One region of the Ferribacterium limneticum genome, then DNA from elsewhere that is predicted to be linked to it. Evidence: predicted binding sites of a transcription regulator. Region 1 holds the regulator's gene; the other holds the start of a gene.

Evidence for each region. The regulator sigma-54, encoded in region 1, starts transcription at its own class of promoters, with help from an activator protein. The targets are predictions, from matches to a motif close to TGGCACGCTTNCTGCTNA.
Region 2: rsxA (electron transport complex subunit RsxA) is a predicted target of sigma-54. The motif match lies at 5,364-5,381, and genes of this name have one in related genera.

The regions. Positions count from the first base shown of each region.
Region 1 is NZ_CP075191.1:4,154,023-4,164,983, reverse strand. Features, by position in the region: gene KI617_RS20035 (VanZ family protein) at 1-667, opposite strand, end outside; gene KI617_RS20030 (sodium:solute symporter family protein) at 804-2,351, opposite strand; gene KI617_RS20025 (RluA family pseudouridine synthase) at 2,423-3,079, opposite strand; gene KI617_RS20020 (hypothetical protein) at 3,082-3,273, opposite strand; gene recA (recombinase RecA) at 3,455-4,486, shown strand; gene recX (recombination regulator RecX) at 4,479-4,910, shown strand; gene lptB (LPS export ABC transporter ATP-binding protein) at 4,907-5,641, shown strand; gene KI617_RS20000 (RNA polymerase factor sigma-54) at 5,669-7,138, shown strand; gene hpf (ribosome hibernation-promoting factor, HPF/YfiA family) at 7,154-7,480, shown strand; gene ptsN (PTS IIA-like nitrogen regulatory protein PtsN) at 7,531-7,977, shown strand; gene hprK (HPr(Ser) kinase/phosphatase) at 7,987-8,922, shown strand; gene KI617_RS19980 (hypothetical protein) at 8,971-9,225, shown strand; gene KI617_RS19975 (adenylate/guanylate cyclase domain-containing protein) at 9,275-10,174, opposite strand; gene ttcA (tRNA 2-thiocytidine(32) synthetase TtcA) at 10,252-10,961, opposite strand, start outside.
Region 2 is NZ_CP075191.1:1,923,320-1,934,280, reverse strand. Features, by position in the region: gene KI617_RS09160 (electron transport complex subunit E) at 1-81, opposite strand, end outside; gene rsxG (electron transport complex subunit RsxG) at 91-696, opposite strand; gene KI617_RS09150 (RnfABCDGE type electron transport complex subunit D) at 698-1,795, opposite strand; gene rsxC (electron transport complex subunit RsxC) at 2,568-4,091, opposite strand; gene KI617_RS09140 (RnfABCDGE type electron transport complex subunit B) at 4,099-4,626, opposite strand; gene rsxA (electron transport complex subunit RsxA) at 4,753-5,331, opposite strand; gene nifL (nitrogen fixation negative regulator NifL) at 5,622-7,145, shown strand; gene nifA (nif-specific transcriptional activator NifA) at 7,165-8,781, shown strand; gene tnpA (IS200/IS605 family transposase) at 9,004-9,435, shown strand; gene KI617_RS09115 ((2Fe-2S) ferredoxin domain-containing protein) at 9,579-9,908, shown strand; gene KI617_RS09110 (nitrogen fixation protein NifZ) at 9,913-10,182, shown strand; gene KI617_RS09105 (flavodoxin) at 10,192-10,725, shown strand; gene KI617_RS09100 (hypothetical protein) at 10,722-10,961, shown strand, end outside.

The sequences.
Region 1 (10,961 bases):
ACAGCATGCGGACAATCAGGCCGACGGCGACGGCATTGAAGGCCGTGATGCAGGCTTCGATCATGACGAAACTCTCGGCGGCGAAGGGCACCGCGCCCGTCAAACCGAGGAGGTGGCGCAAATCGCCGGCCCCGAAGAGCAGGGTTTCCGGCGATAACGGCACCAGTAGCCAGAGACCGAGCAGGGTCAGGCCGAGTTCGGCATGGGGAATGGGGGCGATCAGTTTGTGTTCGAGGGCGGCGATCCGGGCAAAGACCCGGGGGCCGACCGATTGCGCCCACAGCGCACCGAGCAGGCCGCCGGTAGCGTTGCAGACCAGATCGAGATTTGACGGGACGCGGGAGGGTAGCCACGTCTGCACGGTTTCCAGGCCGAAACTGACGCCGCCGGAAAGCAAGGTGGCCAGCACCAGCGCCGAGAAACGGCCGGGAAGCCCATTTAGCGCAAGCGTCAGAAAGAAGCCGAGCGGCAGGTAGACGGCGACGTTGGCCAGCAGATCGAAGATCGTCCAATAGCGCGGCCAGCCGCCTTCGAGAAAGGCGATCGGCGAAACGCCGGTATCGCGCCAGCCGGTGAACGGGTGCAGGCTGCCATAGACAACCAGCCCGAACCAGGCGAGTGCCAAATAGCGGGAAAGCAGGATGGGGCCACGACCGTGATGGGGCATGAGCCCGATTTTAGGGGCTATCCGCCGGTCCGTCAGCCCTTATGTTTGGTGACAATGATTACGCTGGCGCCTTTGGTGCGCCAGGTTCGGCGACATTGTTACCAAATCCCGACGGTGGCTGTTGCCCCGGAGGGCATCAATGATGGTGCGGGTGTTCCGCCGTGTGGTGGGTTTCACCGGCGGCGCGATGGCGCAGGGCTTCGTGGATATTTTCCTGCGGCAGCGGATGGCCGACCCATTGCGGCAGCAGCGAGCCGGCGACCATGCCGAGCATACTGACGCCGAGGCCGATCAGTTGAGGCGGCACCAGCTGGCCGGCGCCGGCCAGCGCGTAGGCGTAGTCGCCGCCGATGCTGCCTTCGCCGCTGACATTGACCAGCACTTCGACCAGGATCCACGACGACAAACCACCGATGATCGCCGCCAGTGCGCCCTGCGTCGTTGCCCGTTTCCAGAAGGCACCGAAGAAAAGCGGGACGAAGGCACCGGCCAGCGTGATCTTGTAGGCGTTTTCGACCATCTTGAAAATGCTGGCGTTGGAGTACAGCGCGAAGCCGAGCACGATGCCGGCAAAGACGACGATGGAGCCGCGCATGACACGCAGGAACTGGTGATCGCCCATGTGCGGGTAGAAGCCGCGCACGATGTTTTCCGAGAAGGCGACCGACGGTGCCAGCAAGGTGGCCGACGAGCAGCTCATGATGGCCGAGAGCACGGCGCCGAAAAAGATGGCCTGGGCGAAGACCGGGGTGTGGTTGAGGACCAGGGTCGGCAGGACAAGTTGCGAGTCGGTTTGCAGCAGGCCGTTGAACAATTCGGGATCAATTAGCGTCGCCGAGTAGGCGATGAACATCGGCACGAAGGTGAAGCAGAAATAGATCGAGGCGCCGAGGATCGAGCCCCACAGCGCGATCTTCTGGCTCTTGGCCGAGGTGATGCGCTGGAAAACGTCCTGCTGCGGGATCGAGCCGAGCATCATGGTGATCCAGGCGCCGAGGAAGGTCAGCCACAGCCACGGGTCGGGTGGCGGGAAAAAGTCGAGCTTGCCGGCTGCCGAGGCGTGGTTGATGACCAGTTCGACGCCGCCGGTCAGGCCGGAGACGATATAGCCGATGTACAACATGCCGCCCATGATTACGCCCATCTGGACGAAATCGAGAATGGCCACCGAGAGCATGCCGCCGAAGGTGGTGTAGGTCAGGACGATGGCGGCGCCGAGGATCATGCCCGCCGTCTGGCTAATGAAACCGTTGGTGACGACATTGAAGACCAGCCCGAGCGCCTTGATCTGGGCCGATACCCAGCCGAGGTAGGAGGCGACGATGCACAGCGTGGTCAGTACTTCGACCGTGCGGTTGTAGCGCAGGCGGAAATAGTCGCCCAGCGTCAGGATGTTGAGTTTGTAGAGCTTCCGCGAGAAGAAGATGCCGGCGATGATCAGGCACATCGACGAGCCGAAGGGGTCGGCGACGACGCCGGTCAGGCCATCCTTGACGAAGGTGGCGGAGACGCCGAACACCGCCTCGGCGCCAAACCAGGTGGCAAAGACGGTGGCAGTGACGACCGGCAGCGGCAGATGGCGGCCGGCGACCGCGAAATCCTTGGCGCTATGGACGCGCGTTGCCGCGAACAGGCCGATGCCGATGGAAACGAGCAGGTAGAGAACGACGAACCAGATCAGCATGATCGCAGGATCAACGACGGTAAGAGGTTGAAAACGCGAGGATTATAAGGTTATTGCGTGTATTCGCGGGGTCAAAACGGTGCGTCGCTGTGAAATTGCACGGGCTCGCCGGTCGCCGGATGAATGAAGGCCAGATCCATGGCGTGCAGCAGCAGCCGTCCGGCCTTGCCGTGGGCCTCGCCGCCATAGAGGTCATCGCCCAGGATCGGGTGGCCGAGCGAGGCCATATGGACGCGCAACTGGTGCGAGCGGCCGGTGACCGGTTCCAGTTCAAGGCGCGTGGTATTGGCCGCAATGTCGCGGCTGACGACGCGAAAGCGGGTCAGCGACGGCTTGCCGATGGCGAAATCGACCATTTGTCGCGGCCGGTTCGGCCAGTCGCAAATCAGCGGCAGGTCCACCTCGCCACTTTCATCGGCCAGTTGACCGTCGACGACGGCAACATAGCACTTGCTGACCAGCCGGTCCTGAAACAGGCGCGACAACTGGCGGTGCATGTCCTTGCCCCGGGCCAGTACCAGCAAGCCGGAAGTGGACATGTCGAGCCGATGGACGCTGAGTGCATCCGGGTACTCGTGCTGGACACGGCTTGCCAGGCAATCGTCCATGCCCTCGCCGCGACCGGGCACCGAGAGCAGTTCGGCCGGTTTATCGGCAACGATCAGCCATTCATCGGCAAAAATGACCGCCGACGCATCGGCCGGCGGCGGCAGATAGGCGATCGCCACGTTCAGAGCCGAACGCGGCAGCGAGCGTCCTTGAAGGGGGTCGGTTCCCAGGTCCAGCCCTCGCCGAGCGGTGTCTGGTTGCAGACCCGCGTGCCGTCCAGCTGGCTGACCCACCAGTACCAGGGGGCCGGCTCAGCGATTGCCACGGTCGACGCGAAAAACAGGGCAAAAATGGATAAGCATCTGATCAGCATGAAGAATTTTCTTGCCAAGAAAAGGTGGAACAATGTACTGTATTTATACACAGTAATTCTGAATTCAGCTCGGCGAGAAATATACCGCGTTCGTCGCCTGGCGAAACAAAACGATTCCTGCAATTTCTATTCCATCTTTGGCCCCTGTGCCATAATCCGCTCAAATTTTCGAGGTAACACCATGGACGACAACAAGGCAAAAGCGCTCGCCGCAGCGCTGCAACAGATCGAAAAGCAATTCGGCAAAGGCTCCATCATGAAGATGGGCGATGCCGAAATCGACGAAGGCATTCAGGTCGTGTCTACCGGTTCGCTCGGTCTGGACATTGCGCTTGGCGTTGGCGGCCTGCCGCGCGGTCGCGTCGTTGAAATCTATGGTCCGGAATCCTCCGGCAAGACCACGCTCTGCCTGCAGGTCGTGGCCGAAATGCAGAAGCTGGGCGGCACGGCGGCCTTCATCGACGCCGAACACGCGCTCGATCCGCAATACGCCCAGAAGCTCGGCGTCAATGTCGGCGACCTGCTGATCTCGCAGCCGGACACCGGCGAGCAGGCCCTCGAAATCGCCGACATGCTGGTCCGTTCCGGCTCGGTCGACATCATCGTCGTCGACTCGGTCGCCGCCCTCACCCCGCGCGCCGAAATCGAAGGCGAAATGGGCGACCAGATGGTCGGCCTGCACGCCCGCCTGATGAGCCAGGCCCTGCGCAAGCTGACCGCCAACATCAAGAAGACCAACACGCTGGTCATCTTCATCAACCAGATCCGCATGAAGATCGGCGTCATGTTCGGCTCGCCGGAAACGACCACCGGCGGCAATGCACTCAAGTTCTACGCTTCGGTTCGCCTCGACATCCGCCGCATCGGCGCAATCAAGAAGGGCGACGAAGTCATCGGCAGCGAAACCAAGGTCAAGGTGGTCAAGAACAAGGTCGCCCCGCCCTTCCGCGAAGCCATCTTCGACATCCTCTACGGCGAAGGCATTTCCCGCCATGGCGAAATCGTCGAAATGGGCGTCGCCCACAAGCTGGTCGACAAATCCGGCGCCTGGTACGCCTACAAGGGCGAAAAGATTGGCCAGGGCAAGGACAACGCTCGCGAATTCCTGCGCGCCAACCCGGAAATTGCCCAGGAAATCGAAGCGGCGATCCGCGAGGCTGCCAGCACCAACGTGATCAAGCCGGTCAAGGCGGCCAAGGCTGCGGATGCCTGACCTGCGCGTGCGCGCCCTGCAACTCCTGACCCGGCGAGATTATTGCCGGGCCGAGTTGAAGGCCAAGCTCGCGGCACACGCCGAGTTCGAAGAAGAACTCGACGGCGTGCTCGACACCCTGCAGGCCGAGCGCCTGCTTTCCGATCACCGCTACGCCGCCCAGCGCGTCGTGGCGCGGGCCGGTCGCTACGGCAACGCCCGCCTGAAGCAGGAACTTCGGCAAAAAGGAGTCGGCGATGACGACATCGCCGCCGCCCTGCCGGAGGCAGGCGACGAGACCGACCGTTGCCGGGCCATTTGGGCCAAAAAATTTGGCCACCTCCCAGAATCTGCCGAAGAACGTGCCAAGCAGATGCGTTTCCTGCAATATCGCGGTTTTTCCGGTGATGCGATTCGCCGGGTGATGCGCGGAGTCGATCAATGAATACCCTAGTCGCCAAACTCTCGGCCAACAACCTGAAGAAACGCTACAAGACGCGGACCGTCGTCGAAGACGTTTCCTTTGAGGTCAAATCCGGCGAGGTCGTCGGTTTGCTCGGCCCGAACGGTGCCGGCAAGACGACCTGTTTCTATATGATCGTTGGCCTGGTGGCGGCCGATGGCGGCGAGGTCTACATTGACGACAACCGTCTGACCCACCTGCCCATGCACAGCCGGGCTCGGCTCGGCTTGTCCTACCTGCCGCAGGAAGCCTCGGTTTTCCGCAAGCTCAACGTCGAGGAAAATATCCGCGCTGTCCTCGAACTGCTCAAGCTCCCTGAAGCTGAGTTGAACGACCGTCTGGAAGGCCTGCTCAATGAACTGCATGTCGGGCATGTTCGCCACGTCAATGCCTCGGCATTGTCTGGTGGCGAGCGCCGGCGGGTTGAAATTGCCCGGGCGCTGGCTACCAACCCGCGATTCATCCTGCTTGACGAGCCGTTTGCCGGCGTTGATCCGATCGCCGTACTCGAAATCCAGAAGATCATTCGCTTCCTCAAGGAGCGGGGCATCGGCGTGCTGATTACCGACCACAACGTCCGTGAAACCCTCGGCATCTGCGATCACGCCTACATCATCAACGCCGGAAACGTACTGGCCGCTGGACGTCCGGCCGAAATCGTTGATAATGAAAGCGTACGGAAGGTTTATCTCGGCGAGCATTTCAGGCTCTGACCGACAGACCCGACCCGACACTATCCGATGAAGCCTGCCCTCCAGCTAAAACTATCCCAGCATCTGGCGCTGACCCCTCAGCTCCAGCAGTCGATCAAGCTTCTTCAGTTGTCGACTGTCGAGATGCAGCAGGAAATCGAGCGTTACCTGCTCGAAAACCCAATGCTGGAACGTGAAGACGAGCACGCTGGCGAGAGTTTCTCATCCGCCCAGCAGTTCGATGCGCCGCAAAGCAGCGAAGGCGAACGCGAGCAGAAGGTTGAGCGGGAAGAACGGGATGCCCGCGAAGAGCGCGAGCAGGATGTTCCGTCAGCCCCATCCGAAGTGGACGATGATCGCTGGTCTTCCGATGCCGGTACCTTCACCGGCGCCGGGCGCGACGAGGACGACGATAGCGATTCCCGCGACATCCATGCCGCCAACGTCAGTCTGCGCGACCATCTAGGCTGGCAGCTGGGCATGACCCAGGTGTCGGAGCGCGACCGCAGTCTGGTGCGCTTCCTGATCGAAGCGCTCGACGACGATGGTTATCTCTCGGCGACGCTGGTCGAACTGTGGGAAACCCTGCCGCCGGAGTACGAAATTGAAATCGAAGAGCTGGAAATCGCCTTGCGCCATATCCAGAATTTCGACCCGATCGGCATTGGCGCCCGCAGTCTGCAGGAGTGTCTGACCCTGCAGCTCAAGGTCTTGCCGGAGAGTGCGGAGCGAACGCTGGCTCTCTCCATTGTCGACAAGCATCTCGAACTGCTGGCTGCCCGCGATTTCGCCAAGATTCGTCGCCTGACCGGCTGCGATGACGAGGCCTTGAAGGCCGCGCACAGCCTGATCACCAGCCTCAACCCGCGGCCGGCGGCCGGCTATGCCCAGATTGAAGCGCGCTACATCACGCCGGACGTGATCGTGAAAAAGCTGAAGGGCAAATGGACTGCCTACATCAATCCCGACGCCTATCCGCGACTGCGCATCAACCGCCTGTATGCCGAGATTCTCGCCAAGCAGCGGCGCGGCAACGGCAACCTGTCCACGCAATTGCAGGAAGCGCGCTGGCTGATCAAGAATGTCCAGCAGCGCTTTGAAACCATACACCGTGTCACGCAGACCATCGTCGACCGCCAGCGCCAGTTCTTCGAACATGGCGAAGTAGCCATGCGGCCGCTGGTCTTGCGTGAAATTGCCGATATTCTCGGCCTGCACGAGTCGACCGTATCGCGGGTGACCAGCCAGAAATACATGGCGACACCACGCGGTATCTTCGAACTGAAATACTTCTTTGGCAGCCATGTCGCCACCGATACCGGTGGTGCCTGTTCTGCCACGGCCATCCGGGCATTGATCAAGCAGTTGATCGCTGCCGAGGATGGCAAGAAGCCCTTGTCGGATAGCCAATTATCCGAAATACTAGGCCAACAGGGAATCGTAGTTGCCCGACGGACGGTTGCCAAATACCGCGAGTCGCTCAATATCCCCCCGGTCAATTTACGCAAGACCCTGTAGAGAGAGGAGAAAAAAGTGAATCTGCAGATTAGTGGTCACCATATCGAAGTTACCCCCGCCCTGCGCGAATACGTCGAGAACAAGCTGGATCCCGTGATCCGTCATTTCGACAAGGTAACCGGCGTTAACGTCGTTCTGTCCGTCGAAAAGCTGAAGCAGAAAGCGGAAGTGACTGTGCACGTGCCTGGCAAGGACATGCATGCCGAAGAATCCGGTGACGACCTTTACGCCGCCATCGATGCTCTGTTCGACAAGCTGGACCGTCAGGTTCAGAAATACAAGCAAAAGGTTCAGGATCACCATCGCGGTGACAAGCCCGGACTGATTGCCGCTGACGAATAAGCGCCGACCGGCCGCAGCACTGCTGCGGCCTCGCTTTACTACCCACCCCTATGAACCCTCTTATCAATCTTCTGACCGCTGATCAGGTATTGCTCAATCTTGAAGCGGGCAGCAAAAAACGGGTTTTCGAACAGGCTGGCATGCTTTTCGAAACCCGACTCGGATTGGCGCGCTCAATCATATTTGACAGCCTTTTCGCACGTGAAAAACTGGGCTCTACCGGGCTGGGTCAGGGGGTTGCCATTCCCCATGGCCGGATCAAAGGCCTCAAACAGGCTGTCGGCGCCTTTATGCGCCTGGCGAACCCGGTGCCATTTGATTCACCCGATGGCCGCCCGGTCGATCTTCTTTTTGTGCTGCTCGTTCCCGAGCAGGCTACCGAAGAACACCTGCAGATTCTCTCGGAACTGGCCCAGCGTTTTTCCGATCGTGCCTTCCGTGAAAAACTGCAGGCTGCCTCTGATCCCGCGGCCGTCGTAACACTTTTCCAGGCCTGAGCCACGTTCGTGCGCCACGTCAACCTTGTTCAGCTCTATGAGGACAATCGCGACAAGCTGCTGCTGAACTGGCATATCGGCCAACAGTCCGACCGCCGAATCGAAATCAAGGGGTCAAACAACTACGGTGCTGATCTGGTCGGCCATATCAACATCATTCACCCCGAACGCCTGCAGGTCCTTGGCTTGGCAGAGTATGAATGGGCGATGCGCATTGGCGAGCGCCGGTTTGCCCAGATGCTCTCCGACTTGCTCGGCGCGCAGCCACCGGCCGTCATTGTCGCCGATGGGCTGACGCCACCTCCCCTGGTGGAGGAAACCTGCCTGCAGTCTTCGACGCCCCTGATCTTCTCGCCAAAACCCTGTTCGGCCGTAATTGACCTGCTGCGAATCTACCTTTCGGCGCGTCTCGCCGATACGGTCAGCCTGCACGGCGTCTTCATGGACGTTCTTGGCATGGGTGTGCTGATCACCGGTGATTCGGGGGTCGGCAAGTCCGAACTCGCACTGGAGCTGATCTCGCGGGGCCACGGCCTGGTGGCCGATGATGTGGTCGAGATGGCCCGGATTGCGCCGACGACCATCGAAGGTCGCTGCCCGGGAATGCTGCGCGATTTTCTTGAAGTGCGTGGCCTCGGTTTGCTCAATATCCGGACCATTTTCGGTGAGACTGCATCACGCCGGAAAATGAAGCTCAAGTTGATCGTGCATTTGCAGAAAACCGCGACGGCGGCGGATGCGCCAAGGCTGCCGCTCGATGCCCAAACGCAGGAAGTGCTGGGCGTTCCGGTCCGCAAAGTCGTCATTCCGGTGGCTGCCGGGCGGAACCTGGCGGTACTGCTGGAGGCTGCTGTCCGCAATACCATCCTACAGTTGCGCGGCATCGATAGCCTCCAGGATTTCATGGATCGTCAGCAGCGCATGATGCTTGACGATGATGCATGAATGGCTGATAGTACGTTGGCGTATTTCATTCAACCAAGGGGACATTCAATGAAGAAACTGATCGCTCTGCTGCTCGTCACATTCTCTGCCACCGCCGTTTACGCCGCTGACGATTGCGCTGCCCGTGCAGCCGAGAAGAAACTGGCTGGTGCAGCCAAGAACAGCTTCATGAAGAAGTGTACGGCTGATGCAGCACCAGCGGAAAACGCTGCCTGTGCCGCCACCGCCAAGGAAAAGAAGCTGGCCGGCGCTGCCAAGAACAGCTTCATGAAGAAGTGCACGGCTGACGCTGCCGCCAAGTAATCCACCTGGATTGAGTCGTTTCGGCCATCTGCGGATGGCCGAATTCCGTTTACAGCTGCTCGAACTCGGCGATCTCGGCGGCCGGGTCGTTGCCCGAGTTTCCGAAACTGATGCGGCCCCTGCCATCCAGCTGCAGCTCGTGACGGCGGACCATCACTTCCTGACGGCCTGATAGGGCGATGAAAGTGCCATTCGTGCTTGAGTCGACCAGGTAAAAGCCATCACCCCGCCTTTCAATGCGGGCATGCTGGCGCGAGGCTTTGCGGTCATCAACGATCAGTTTGCAGTTGAGGTCACGGCCAATGGTCAGCACCGGTGTTTTTTCATCGACCAGGAAAGCCTTGCCATGATGGCGGACGCACAGGCGTTCGACCGGCAACAGGCTGCTTGGCCCAAAAGTGGAGTGCGGGTAGGAGCCGCCACCTTGGTAGCTGGGCCAGTGAATCTGGAATAACGGGAGCGCGATTGTATTTTCGTTGACGGTACCCAGATCCGGCATGGCATCGGTGGTAATGACGCCCGGCTGCGGGAGTTCATCGACCAAAACCGAACTACACAAAATCTGGTCACGACGGGCAATGCCGGCGATTCGTGCTGCCGTAGCTACAGCGGGACCATTCAGTTTTTCGCCACTTTCGGTGACCAAACCGCTGTGCAAGCCGATGCGGATGGTCAGCTTGAGTCCGGAAACCGGCGGCAGGTCCGCAATGCGCTGCTGCATGTCGATCGCTGCCTGGCAGGCTTCTTCGGCCGATTCAAAGGCGGCCAGCAACTCGTCACCGACGATCTGGATGGTTCTGCCTTTGTAACCATCGATCGAGCGCTTCATGCGCTTCAGGCAACGCTCCACTGCGTGCATTGCCTCCTTGTCGCCCAGCCGCTCGAATAAAGCAGTGCTGCCGGAGACGTCGGCGAACATGACGATCAATTTGCGTTGGGTGGAGCTCATGGGCTGCCGGCAACCTGATTTGGAGATTTAAGATTGTATCGAACTTTTATTATATGATGAGTCGCTCATGAAGCGCATTATGCGTTCTGGCTTATCGGAATCATGCCGCTGATCGGCATCTCCGGCGCATCGAAGGCGATATCGCCTTCGTCGACCGGCGTATCCAGCGTCAGGCCCCGAAAATCGAATAAATCGGCATCGGCGAGATGGGAGGGCACAACGTTCTGCATCGCGGTGAACACGGATTCTGTGCGACCGGGGTAGCGTTTATCCCATTCCTGCATCATCTCCCGGATTTTCTGACGCTGCATGTTGTCCTGAGAGCCGCAGAGGTTGCACGGGATGATCGGAAACTCCATGCCGCGGGCAAATTTTGCAATATCCGCTTCCGCACAATAGGCGAGCGGGCGGATGACGACATGCGACTTGTCATCGGTCACCAGTTTCGGGGGCATGGCCTTGATTTTCCCGCCGAACAGCAGGTTCAGGAAAAGGGTGTGCACCATGTCGTCGCGATGGTGTCCCAGCGCGATCTTGTTGGCCCCCAGTTCCTTCGCCGTACGGTAGATGATGCCGCGGCGCAGTCGTGAACAGAGCGAACAGGTGGTCTTGCCTTCTGGGATCTTTTCCTTGACCACGGAATAGGTGTCGGCCTCGACGATGCGGTATTCGATGCCGATCGACTCGAAGTAGGCTGGCAAGATATCGGCGGGAAATCCTGGCTGCTTCTGGTCGAGATTCATCGCGATCAGGCGGAATTTGACCGGTGCCCGCTGCTGCAAGGCCA
Region 2 (10,961 bases), 2.0 Mb from region 1:
GCACAGCGCCAGCATCTGCGAGAAAACGACATTGTTTTCCCACAGGCCATCTTTCATCAATTTGCCGTAAAACTCGCTCATGATCCGCTCCTAGCCTGTAATTTCCGACTTATGGGCGGCGAAGAACTCCAGCCCACCCTTGACCGCCTTGACCACGGCGCGCGGCGTGATAGTCGCCCCGGCAAACTGATCGAAGACGCCGCTATCCTTCTTGACGCCCCATTTTTCCGGGTTCGGATCGCCCAGCGACTTGCCGTCGAAATCCTTGATCCACTTGTCCTTCTTGACCTCGATCTTGTCGCCGAGGCCGGGGGTTTCGGCGTGCTTCAACACCCGCACACCGAGCGTCTTGCCGTCGGTATCGACCGCCATGAGCACCTGGATGTCGCCGGCGTAACCGCGCTCGGCGACCTTGAACAGCGCCGCCTTGACCACCCCGCCCTGCCGGGCGCGGTAGATCGTTATCGTTTTTTCGCCTTTTTTCAGGTCGACCGTGTCAGTCAGGAAATCGTTGTCGGCCATGCCTTGGGGCAACACTTCCGACAGCGAGTCACGCAGATCCTTGGCTTCGGCGGCAGCGATGGCTTCCCCGGTGGCGCTTGATGCCCAGGCCAGCGCACCACTGGCGAGCAAGGCAAAGATGCCAAGCAGCAATGGCTGGTAAGCGATTTTTTCGCGGATGGCTTCGAGATTCATCTCAGGCCTCCTTCCCTTCCGGAATATCGAGCGGCTTGCCCTTGCGATCGCGCCCCAGAATGCGCGGCTTGATGAAGCGATCGATAACCGGCGTCAGCGCGTTCATGAGCAACACCGCGAAGGCCATTCCCTCGGGGTAGCCGCCCCAGGTCCGGATCACCCAGGTCATGAAACCGATGCCGAGCCCGAAGACGATCTGACCCGTCGCCGTGTTCGGCGAAGTCACATAGTCGGTGGCGATGAAGAAGGCGCCGAGCATTGCAGCACCGGATAGCAGGTGGGCCGAAACGCTCAGGTAATGGGTCGGATCGACGCTGTGGCCAATGGCAGCAGGAATCGCCAGCCCGGCCAGCACGGCCAGCGGGGCGTGCCAGGTGATGATGCCGACGCCGATCAGGTACAGCCCGCCGGCCAGGATGAGCAGCGAAGCCGATTCACCGAAACTGCCGGAGCGTGCGCCGATCCACGACAGCGCGGGCACATGCTCGCCGGCCAGCGAATGGAACAGGTCGATGCCACGCGACAGCTCGGTCTTGGTATGGCCGAGCAGCGAGGCACTGGCCATCGCATCGGGCTGCGGCAGGCTGGTCAGGAAAATGCGCAGGCCGTCGATGAAGTCCGGCGCGGCCAGCGAAGTCAGCGGCAGCGGCGACACCCACATGGTCAGCGGCACCGGGAAAGAAACGAGCAGCGCGACGCGGGCGACCATGGCCGGGTTGAAGACGTTCTGCCCGACCCCGCCGAAAACCTGCTTGCCGATCACGATGGCGATGAAGCCACCGACCACCGCCACCCACCACGGCGCCCAAGGCGGCAAGGTCATCGCCAGCAGCCAGCCGGTGAGCAGCGCCGAGCCGTCGAGCAGCGTGCGCTTGATGCGCGTGACGCCCATCATCTTGAGCGACAGCGCTTCGAAGCCGAGACAGGAGAGGATGGTCAGCAGCCAGAGGAAGAAGGACGGCCAGCCGAACAGCCAGAAGCCGTAGAGCGTGGCGGGCACCAGCGCCATCTGGACGCGGAACATGGTGCGGGTGACGGAGTTGCCGCCATGGGCATGGGGAGAGGCGACCGGCTGGGCGGTCAGGGTGGCCGGGGTCATAGGGGGGCTCCTTTTGGGTGTTTCACTCCCGCCTGACGCGGCAGCATGCTCACATCAACCGTTGTGTTCAGCCTTGCTGGCGGCTTCGATTGGCTTGGGGTTCCGCCCTTGCGGGGCGTCTCACTTTTTCTTGCTTCGCCAAGAAAAAGTAAGCAAAAAGAAGGCGACCCCGGGTCGGTGCCGGCTGCGCCGGTTCCCTGCGCTACTCGGGACTGGCGGGGGCTGCGGAACTCGGGCTGCGCCCTCAGACAGTCCTCGCCCTTTTTCCGCCAGCCCCTGCGTTGCTCGGCACCTCTCAAGGGGCCCGGTGAAACGAGCCAGGTTTGAGCTTGGGTGCCGCCATTCCCGCGCAGGCGGGAATCCAGCAGGCGTCTGGACTCCTGCCTGCGCGGGAGTGACGGGGATTGGGCGTGCGTGCGCCGCCGGAGAATTTGATTTTTGGCCGCTTTTCCCGGTTGACCGTACGGCCAGCCGTTGTTTCTATGGTCGTGGAAACCGGCTTTTTGCGGAAAAACGGTCGAGCCCGGACGCTTTTCGGGTCCCCGTGGAAGGCGCTGAGCAACGCAGGCGGGCCGGGGGGTTTCGGCTTGCCTTGTCTGAGCCGCAGGCGAGTTCAGGCAAGGCGCCCGGCCTGCCGAGTAGCGCAAGGAACCGGCAACGCCGGCGCCGCCCTCGGGGTCGCCTTTTCTTTGGCTACTTTCTTTTGGCGAAGCAAAAGAAAGTACGCCCGCCCGCAAGGCGGAAAACAACGCATCAGGAAAGCCCCCTACCCTCATACTACCTCCCCGGCCGAGGCAGAGGAATTGACCGAAGCCGCCTTGGCCGCCGCAGCCGCCTCCCGCTCCGCCTTGCGCCTGGCATTGGCCTCCGCCTTCTCCCGCGCCTCGCGCTCCAGCCTTTCCTGCCGCTGCAAGGCGAGCTTCTTCGTCGCATCCCCCCGCAGCTTGGCCCGATCCTGCGAAGCCAGTTCGCCCTTGGCATGGACAAAATACTGGACGAGCGGAATCTTCGACGGGCAGACGTAGGCACAGCAGCCGCAAGCGATGCAGTCCTTCAACCCGAGATCGATCGCTTCGCCGTAAGCCTCGTTACGAATGCGCGAACTCATTTCCAGCGGCAGCAGGCCCATCGGGCAGGCCTTGACGCAGGAGCCACAGCGGATGCACGGATTCGGCTCCTGCTCCGCCACCACTACCGTGTCGAAAGCCAGGATGCCGCTGGTGCCCTTGACCACCGGCACTCGCCAGTGCGGAATCTGCATGCCCATCATCGGGCCGCCCATGACGCGGCGAGCCAGACCGATGCCGTCACCTTTCAGGCCACCGGCAAAGGCAATGACCTCTTCGGCCAGCGTGCCGACGCGAACCTCGATGTTTCCCGGATGTGCCATGCAATTGCCGTTGACCGTGAGCAGCCGCGAAATCAGTGGCTTGCCTGCGCGAATTGCCGAACGTACCGCAAGCGCCGTGCCGACGTTATGGACGACGACGCCGATATCGAAAGCGCGGCCGTCAGCCGGCACCTCGCGCCCGGTCAGCACCTGAATCAGCTGTTTCTCCGAACCCATCGGATAACGCGCCGGCACCGGGCGAATCTGCACGCTGTCGAAGCCGGTTGCCGCGGCTTGCATGGCGGCGATGGCTTCCGGCTTGTTGTCCTCTATGCCGACCAGCGCCACCTTGGCGCCGGTGGCGTGAAGCATGATACGGATGCCGTCGACGATGCCGGCGGCGGCGTCGCGCATCAGGCGGTCGTCGCAGGAAAGATAGGGTTCGCACTCGCCACCGTTCATGACCAGCGTGGTCACCTCGGCACGCAGGGCGCCGGTCAGTTTGACCGCTGAAGGAAAAGCCGCGCCGCCCAAGCCGACCACGCCGGCAGCCGCCACCCGTTGGCCAATCTCGGCCGGGTCGAGGGCAAACGGATCATCGCAGCCGTGCAGATCGATCCACTCGTCAGCGCCATCGGCGTCAAGGATGATCGCCGGCAAGCTCAGGCCGGAAGGATGCGGCGCGGTGATTTCGGTGACGGCGGCAATCGTGCCGGAAGTCGGTGCGTGGATGGGAGCCGAAACCATGCCCTGCGCCTCGGCGATCAACTCGCCCTTCTTGACCTTCTGTCCGACCAGCACGGCCGGCCGGGCCGGGCCGCCGAGGTGCTGCTGCAGCGGCAGGTAGAGCCGGGCCGGGACCGGCATGACGCGCACCGCCTGGTCGGCGGCCGGCCGCTTGTGGTCGTCCGGATGCACCCCCCAGTCGTTGCCGAGGAAGTGCTTGAAGAGGTTCATGAATCCCATGTCTATCTCACGCAGCGAGGGGTTTGGGCATCACCCAGTGTTGCAGGGTGACCGGCACCGGCTTCATCACCAGCGCCTCGGTCGGACATTTCTCGATGCAGCTCGAACAGCCGGTGCAGGCTTCGCGGAAGACGTTATGTACCTGCTTGGCGGCGCCGATGATGGCGTCGGTCGGGCACACCTTGCTGCAGCGGCAGCAGCCGATGCACAGCTCTTCGGCAACCACGGCGATCTTCGGACCATCGTCGGACATCGCCGAGAGATCAACCGTCAGGCCAAGCTTGGCAGCGATGGCGACAGCCAGCGATTTGCCGCCCGGCGGGCAGCAGGTCGGCGCCGCGCTACCGTCGGCAATCGCGCCCGCCGCACCGGAACAGCCGGGGAATCCACACTGCCCGCAATTCGAGCCGGGCATCATGGCGATCAGCTCATCAACCAGCGGATTGCCTTCAACCTGCAGGAATTTGTTGGCGACACCAAGGATGATGCCGAGCGCGGCACCGAGCAGGGTCAGGCTGAGGATGGCGGCGATCATTTCATTCCTCCGGGGAAGCGTTTGGAAAATGAAGCGCAGCGGCCCGGCCAAGGCCTGCCGACGCAGACAGTACAGGTAGTACGGCAAGGAGGCAGAACGCAGGCAGGGTCATTTTGCAAACGCTTCCTAGACGTTGAGGCCGGAAAAGCCCATGAAGGCCAGGGCCAGCAGGCTGATGGTGATGAACGAAATCGGCGCGCCCGAAAAGGCGCCGGGGACCCGAGCCAGAGCAATCCGCTCACGCAGGCCGGCAAAGATCAGCAGCACGATGGTGAAGCCGAGCGCCGAACCGAAGCCGTAGAGGAGACTCTTGAACAGGCTGAACTTCTGCTCGACGTTGAGCAGCGCGACACCAAGCACGGCGCAGTTGGTGGTGATCAGCGGCAGGTAGATGCCGAGCGACTGGTAGAGACCGGGGCTGGATTTCTTGATGAACATCTCGGTGAATTGAACCACCGCCGCGATAACCAGGATGAAGGTCAGGATGCGCAGGTAGCCCAGCCCGAGCGGCTGCAGCAGCCAGTTATCGAGCATCCACGAAGCGCCTGCCGCCAGGGTAATGACGAAGGTCGTTGCCAGGCCCATGCCCAGGGCGCTATCCACGCTCTTCGACACGCCCATGACAGGGCACAGGCCAAGGAACTTGATCAGCACCACGTTGTTGACCAGCGCGGTGGAAAGCAGCAGCAGGAGAAATTCACTCATGGCAGTCGGGCTCGGGTTGTTTCGCCGTCTTCATTGCACAAGCCGTGCCAATTAGCCCAAAGACCCCGAAACTCCATGCCGAGGCGGCTTGCCATGGCGAACGCCCAAAAACAGTGCATTTTCGAAAGAATCAAATGTCGCAAATGCAACAGGAAATCGTCGGATTTCTGCCGAAAACCCGACACCGACAGCCGCAAGCCACGCCATTCGTGTAAAGGCACGGAAACTGCTAGACATAGTTATATCGAACTAGTTTGGCTACACCTAACGAATTACTCAGGAGCATAGTCATGTCGGCTGTCACGCGTGCCCAGACACCCTTTATCGAGCAGATGCTTCCGCCGGAGGTCTATCGTCAGGCCGTCGATCAGGCCGATCTTGCCATCTCGATTACCGATGCCAAGGCCAATATCCTGTTTGCCAACGACGCCTTTACCCGTGTCACCGGCTACAGCAAGGAGGAAATCGTTGGCCTGAACGAGTCGACGCTTTCCAACCACACGACGCCGCCCGAGCTGTACAAAGCGCTGTGGAGCGATCTTGCGGCTCAGAAACCGTGGTCGGGCAAACTGCTCAACCGGCGCAAGGATGGCGAGCTCTATCTGGCCGAACTGAGTATTTCCCCCGTCGTTGATGCTGCCGGGAAGACCTCACATTTTCTCGGCATGCACCGCGACATCACCGAGTTGCATCGGCTGGAGCGCCTCGTTGCCAATCAAAAGCACCTGATCGAATCGGTGGTCGACGCCGCGCCGATTGCCTTCGCCCTGCTCGATCCGAACGGCCGCGTCATCCTCGACAACCAGGAGTACAAAAAGCTGGTTACCGACCTGCGCGTCAAGGAGCCGGCCCATACCGTCCTTGATGGTCTGATCCCAGGCTGGCGGGAGATCCTTCCGATCAGCCCGCAGCAACTGGTGGTCAGCAACCGCGAAGCCCGCATCGACCGGGCTGCCGGCCGGGCCCGCTGGCTTTCGATGACATCATCGGTGATCGGCATGCACAGCGACTGCGCCGACAGTTATTTCTGCGCCGCCGGCCAGCCCGGCCTGCTGCTGGTCATCGCCGACATCACCAACCTGCGCGACGAGCAGGAACGCGCCCGTGCCTCGGCCCTGCAGGCCGTGCTGGCCGAGGAAGAACGTACGGCGGCCATCCGTGAAGGCCTGTCGGCCACCATCTTCCGACTGGAAGAGCCGATGAACGTGATGTCTTCTGCCATTTCGGTACTCCAGCGCCGCGACCCGGCCAGCGCCGCCATGCTGCAACAGGCGCTGTCGGGCAGCCGCGAGCACATGGAGGCGCTGCGCCAGGTCATCCCGCAAAGCCCGCAGGAGATCGTCGTCAGCGTGAACATGAATGAAATCCTGCGTGACGTGCTCGAAGTCAGCACGCCCCGCCTGCTCGCCGCCGGCATCGTCGTGGACTGGCAACCTGCGTCAACCCTGCCCGCCATCCTTGGCCGCCCCTTGCAACTGCGCATGCTGTTCAAGGCGCTGGTCGACAATGCCATCGAGGCAATGAACATCAAGGGCTGGAAGCGCCGCGAACTGTCGCTGACCAGCGAACTGAACGGCGACTGCATCGTCGTTTCCGTGCTCGACAGCGGCCCCGGCATCCCGCAGGACTGGCGCTACAAGGCCTTCGAGCCCTTCTTCACGGCCAAGGGCGGCAGCGGCAAGCACATTGGCACCGGCCTGTCGCGCGCCCAGCAGGTGGTGGCTGACCACGGCGGCATCATCGATCTCGACGAAAGCCCAAGCGGCGGTTGTGCCGCCATCGTCGAATTCCGCGTCGACGGCGACCCGATCTAAGAAAAACAACGAGAACAGCATGCACGAACACACCCTCCACCCGCTTAGCGACGAATGCCCGCCCGGTGGCGGCTTCTGCCGAACGCACGAGCTCAACATCCAGTTGCTGGCAGCGCTCTACGCGGTCAGCCGGGTGCTGAGCCGATCCCTAGACTTCAACGAAACACTGCGCGATGTCCTGCGCGTGCTGCACGACGAGGCCGGGCTGACCCGCGGCCTGATCAGCGTCGTCGATCCGGAGAGCGGCAAGCTGAGCATCCGCACCATCTACACGCCGGAAGGCCCCATCCTCGACGACAACCAGTACGGCCCGGGCGAAGGCATCATCGGGCTGGTGCTGGAAAAACCGCGCACCATCAAGCTGGCGCGTGGCGCCGACGAACCGCATTTCCTCAACCGCCACGGCGTCTATCAGCCCGACCTGCCCTTCATCGCCGTGCCGATCAAGGTCGGCGGCGATCTCAAGGGCGTCCTCGCCGTCCAGCCGGAAGCGCCGGAAGACGGCCTGCTGGAAGAGCGCGCCCAGTTCGTCGAGATGGTCGCCAACCTGATCGGCCAGAGCCTGAGTTTGTCGATGAGCGTCGCCCAGGAAAAATCCTCGCTGCTTGAAGAGCGCGACCTGCTCCGCCGCACTGTTCGCCATCAATTCGGCTTCGACAGCATGGTCGGCCGCTCGGCCGTCATGCGCCGCGTTTTCGATCAGGCCCGCATGGTCGCCAAATGGAACACCACGGTGCTGATCCGCGGCGAAACCGGCACTGGCAAGGAACTGATCGCCAACGCCATCCACTACAACTCGCCGCGCGCCCGCAATGCGCTGGTCAAGCTCAACTGCGCCGCGCTGCCGGAAAATCTGCTCGAATCGGAACTCTTCGGCCACGAGCGCGGCGCCTTCACCGGTGCCGTCGAGTCACGCAAGGGTCGCTTCGAGCAGGCCCACGGCGGCACGCTGTTCCTCGACGAAATCGGCGAAGTCTCACCAGCCTTCCAGGCCAAGATGCTGCGCATCCTGCAGGAAGGCGAATTCGAGCGGGTCGGCGGCAGCAAGACGATCAAGGTCGATGTCCGCATCATCGCCGCCACGCACCGCGATCTCGAAACCGCCGTCGAAATGGGCGACTTCCGCGAGGACTTGTTCTACCGCCTCAACGTCATGCCCCTCTTCCTGCCGCCGTTGCGCGAACGGATCGAGGACATCCCGGAAATCGCCCGCCACCTGCTCGGCAAGATCGGCAACGACCAGAAGCGCAAGCTGACCCTGACCGACATGGCCAATCGCCGACTGGCCAGCCATGAATGGCCAGGCAATGTGCGTGAGCTGGAAAACTGCCTGGAACGCGCCGCAGTGCTGTCCGACGATGGCCACATCGATGTCGATCTGATCCGCTTCTCCAGTGCCCGCGAGCGGACCAGCCCACGGCCGCTGCGTACCGTCCCGGCAGCCTTGAGTACGGCTTCTGTCTCGAGCCCGGAAATCGACATCGATGATCCGAACCTTTCAGAAAAGGAACGCGTTATTGCGGCGCTGGAACAGGCTGGCTGGGTGCAGGCCAAGGCGGCGCGCATTCTGGGGATGACGCCGCGGCAGATTGCTTACCGGATTCAGACATTGAATATTGAGGTTAAGCAGTTCTGATACCAGAAGGTATCAAGCGCTGTTTTCCGCCGTTGAGCGGCGGAAAACAACGCTGAAAGCCGCCCCAAACCCCAAACTTGTCGCAAACCCAACAAAGCCAAAAAACACAACCCCCTGAATCATTGAGGTAATCCCCCGGCTTTGCCGGGGGACTCACCAAGGTTTGACCTATACGTCGGTCGTTGTGAGTCTTCTATCTCGACCAAGAGAAGGAGATACACGATGCAAGATTATCAGAGCCTGAGCCATAGTCGGTGGGACTGTAAGTACCACGTAGTGTTTATCCCGAAGAAACGGAAGAAGCGAATTTTTGGGGCGTTGCGGCAGCACTTGGGAGAGATTTTCCGGGAATTAGCCAAGCAGAAAGAGTCGCAAATAGTAGAAGGACACCTGATGGGAGATCACGTGCATATGTGCATCAGCATTCCGCCCAAGATTGCCGTGTCGCATGTGGTGGGTTACATCAAGGGTAAGAGTGCCATAGCGATAGCGCGGCACTTCGGTGGGCGAAGCAGGAATTTCACGGGCGAGGTGTTTTGGGCACGAGGTTACTTCGTCTCAACGGTCGGGCTCGATGAAGAGATAGTCAGGGCGTACATCCGTAATCAGGAGGACGAAGATGAACGTTATGACCAAATGAAATTAGGCGTGTAGCCGTCTCGGGCGGCTCCAGGTTTTCAGCGCCTTTGAGGCGCTCAACTGATAGGCCCCCGGCTTTGCCGGGGGTGATTTAACTTAATTCAACTTAAACCTGGCACTCGACTTGCAATAGCAAAACCATCACCCAGGAGATTCCCATGCCCAAACCCAAGAAACACGTTCTCGTCTGCGTCCAGGGGCGCCCCAATGGCCACCCGCGCGGCTCCTGCCAGGAAAAAGGCTGCGGCCAGACCTGGCAGGCGTTTTCGGATGAATTCACCGCCCGCAACCTGTGGGCGTCCGGCTTCGCGCTGACCAATACCGGCTGCCTCGGCCCCTGCCATCTCGGGCCAAGCGTTCTGGTGTATCCGGAAGGCGTCATGTACACCAACGTCAAGCCGGAAGACGTCGGCACCATCATCGACGAGCACCTGATGTTCGATCAACCGGTAGCGCGCCTGCTGGCGCCGGCCGATGTCTGGGCCTGAAATCATGGAAAGAATCCAGTACGAAGTGGGCGACATGGTCTTCGCCGCCGAAGACATCCTGAACGATGGCGGCATGCCCGGCATAACCGAGGAAGAAGGCCTGATCGCCGCGGCCGGCACGCGCGGCGTGGTGGTTCATTTTGGCGTGGCCGAAATGGACGAAACCCAGGAGATCTATCTGGTGCAATTCGAGAACGGCCCGGATGGCAACCTCGGCAATCCGGTCGGCTGCCTGCCGGAAGAATTGACGCAGGAAGAACCGGTCAGCGCATAAGGAACAGTCATGGCCAGAATCGGCATTTTCTTCGGCACCGACACAGGGCGCACCCGGCTGATTGCCAAGCAGATCGCCAAGAAGCTGGGCGATGCTGCCGACGCACCGGTCAATATCGGCCGGGTCACGCTGGCCGACTTTCTCGCCTACGATGCACTGATCGTCGGCAGCCCGACACTCGGCGACGGCGAACTGCCCGGTCAGTCGGTCGGCCTCAACCAGCCGAGCTGGGAGGAATTTCTGCCGCAACTGGCCGATACCGATCTGAGCGGCAAGACCATTGCCATTTTCGGCCTCGGCGACCAGAAGAAATATCCCGACGAATTTGTCGATGCCATCGGCCTGCTCCACGATGCCTTCGAAGACGCCGGCGCCCGCATGATTGGGCGCTGGCCAAGCGTGGGTTACGAATTCAAGGCCTCGAAGGCGCTCGATGGTGACGAGTTTTTCGGCCTGGCCCTCGACCAGCATCTGCAGCCGGTCCTGACCGAGGAACGCATCGATACCTGGCTTGCCCAGATCAAACCGGAGCTACTGCCATGAACGCCAACCCTTGGGCCGCGCCCAAATCCCGCGAAATACGCCGCGTGCTGGTCTCGCTCGACGAACACATCGCCCAGGCCTGCGACATCGAACCTGACCGGGGCGATGACCCGCACATCGTCACCCTGCGCCACGCTGAAATTGCCTCGCTGCGGGCCCACGTCTACCTGCACGGCCAACGGGCCGGCACCTACGGCATCTTCTATGAATTTCCGCACCCGGTGCCGGGCATTGTG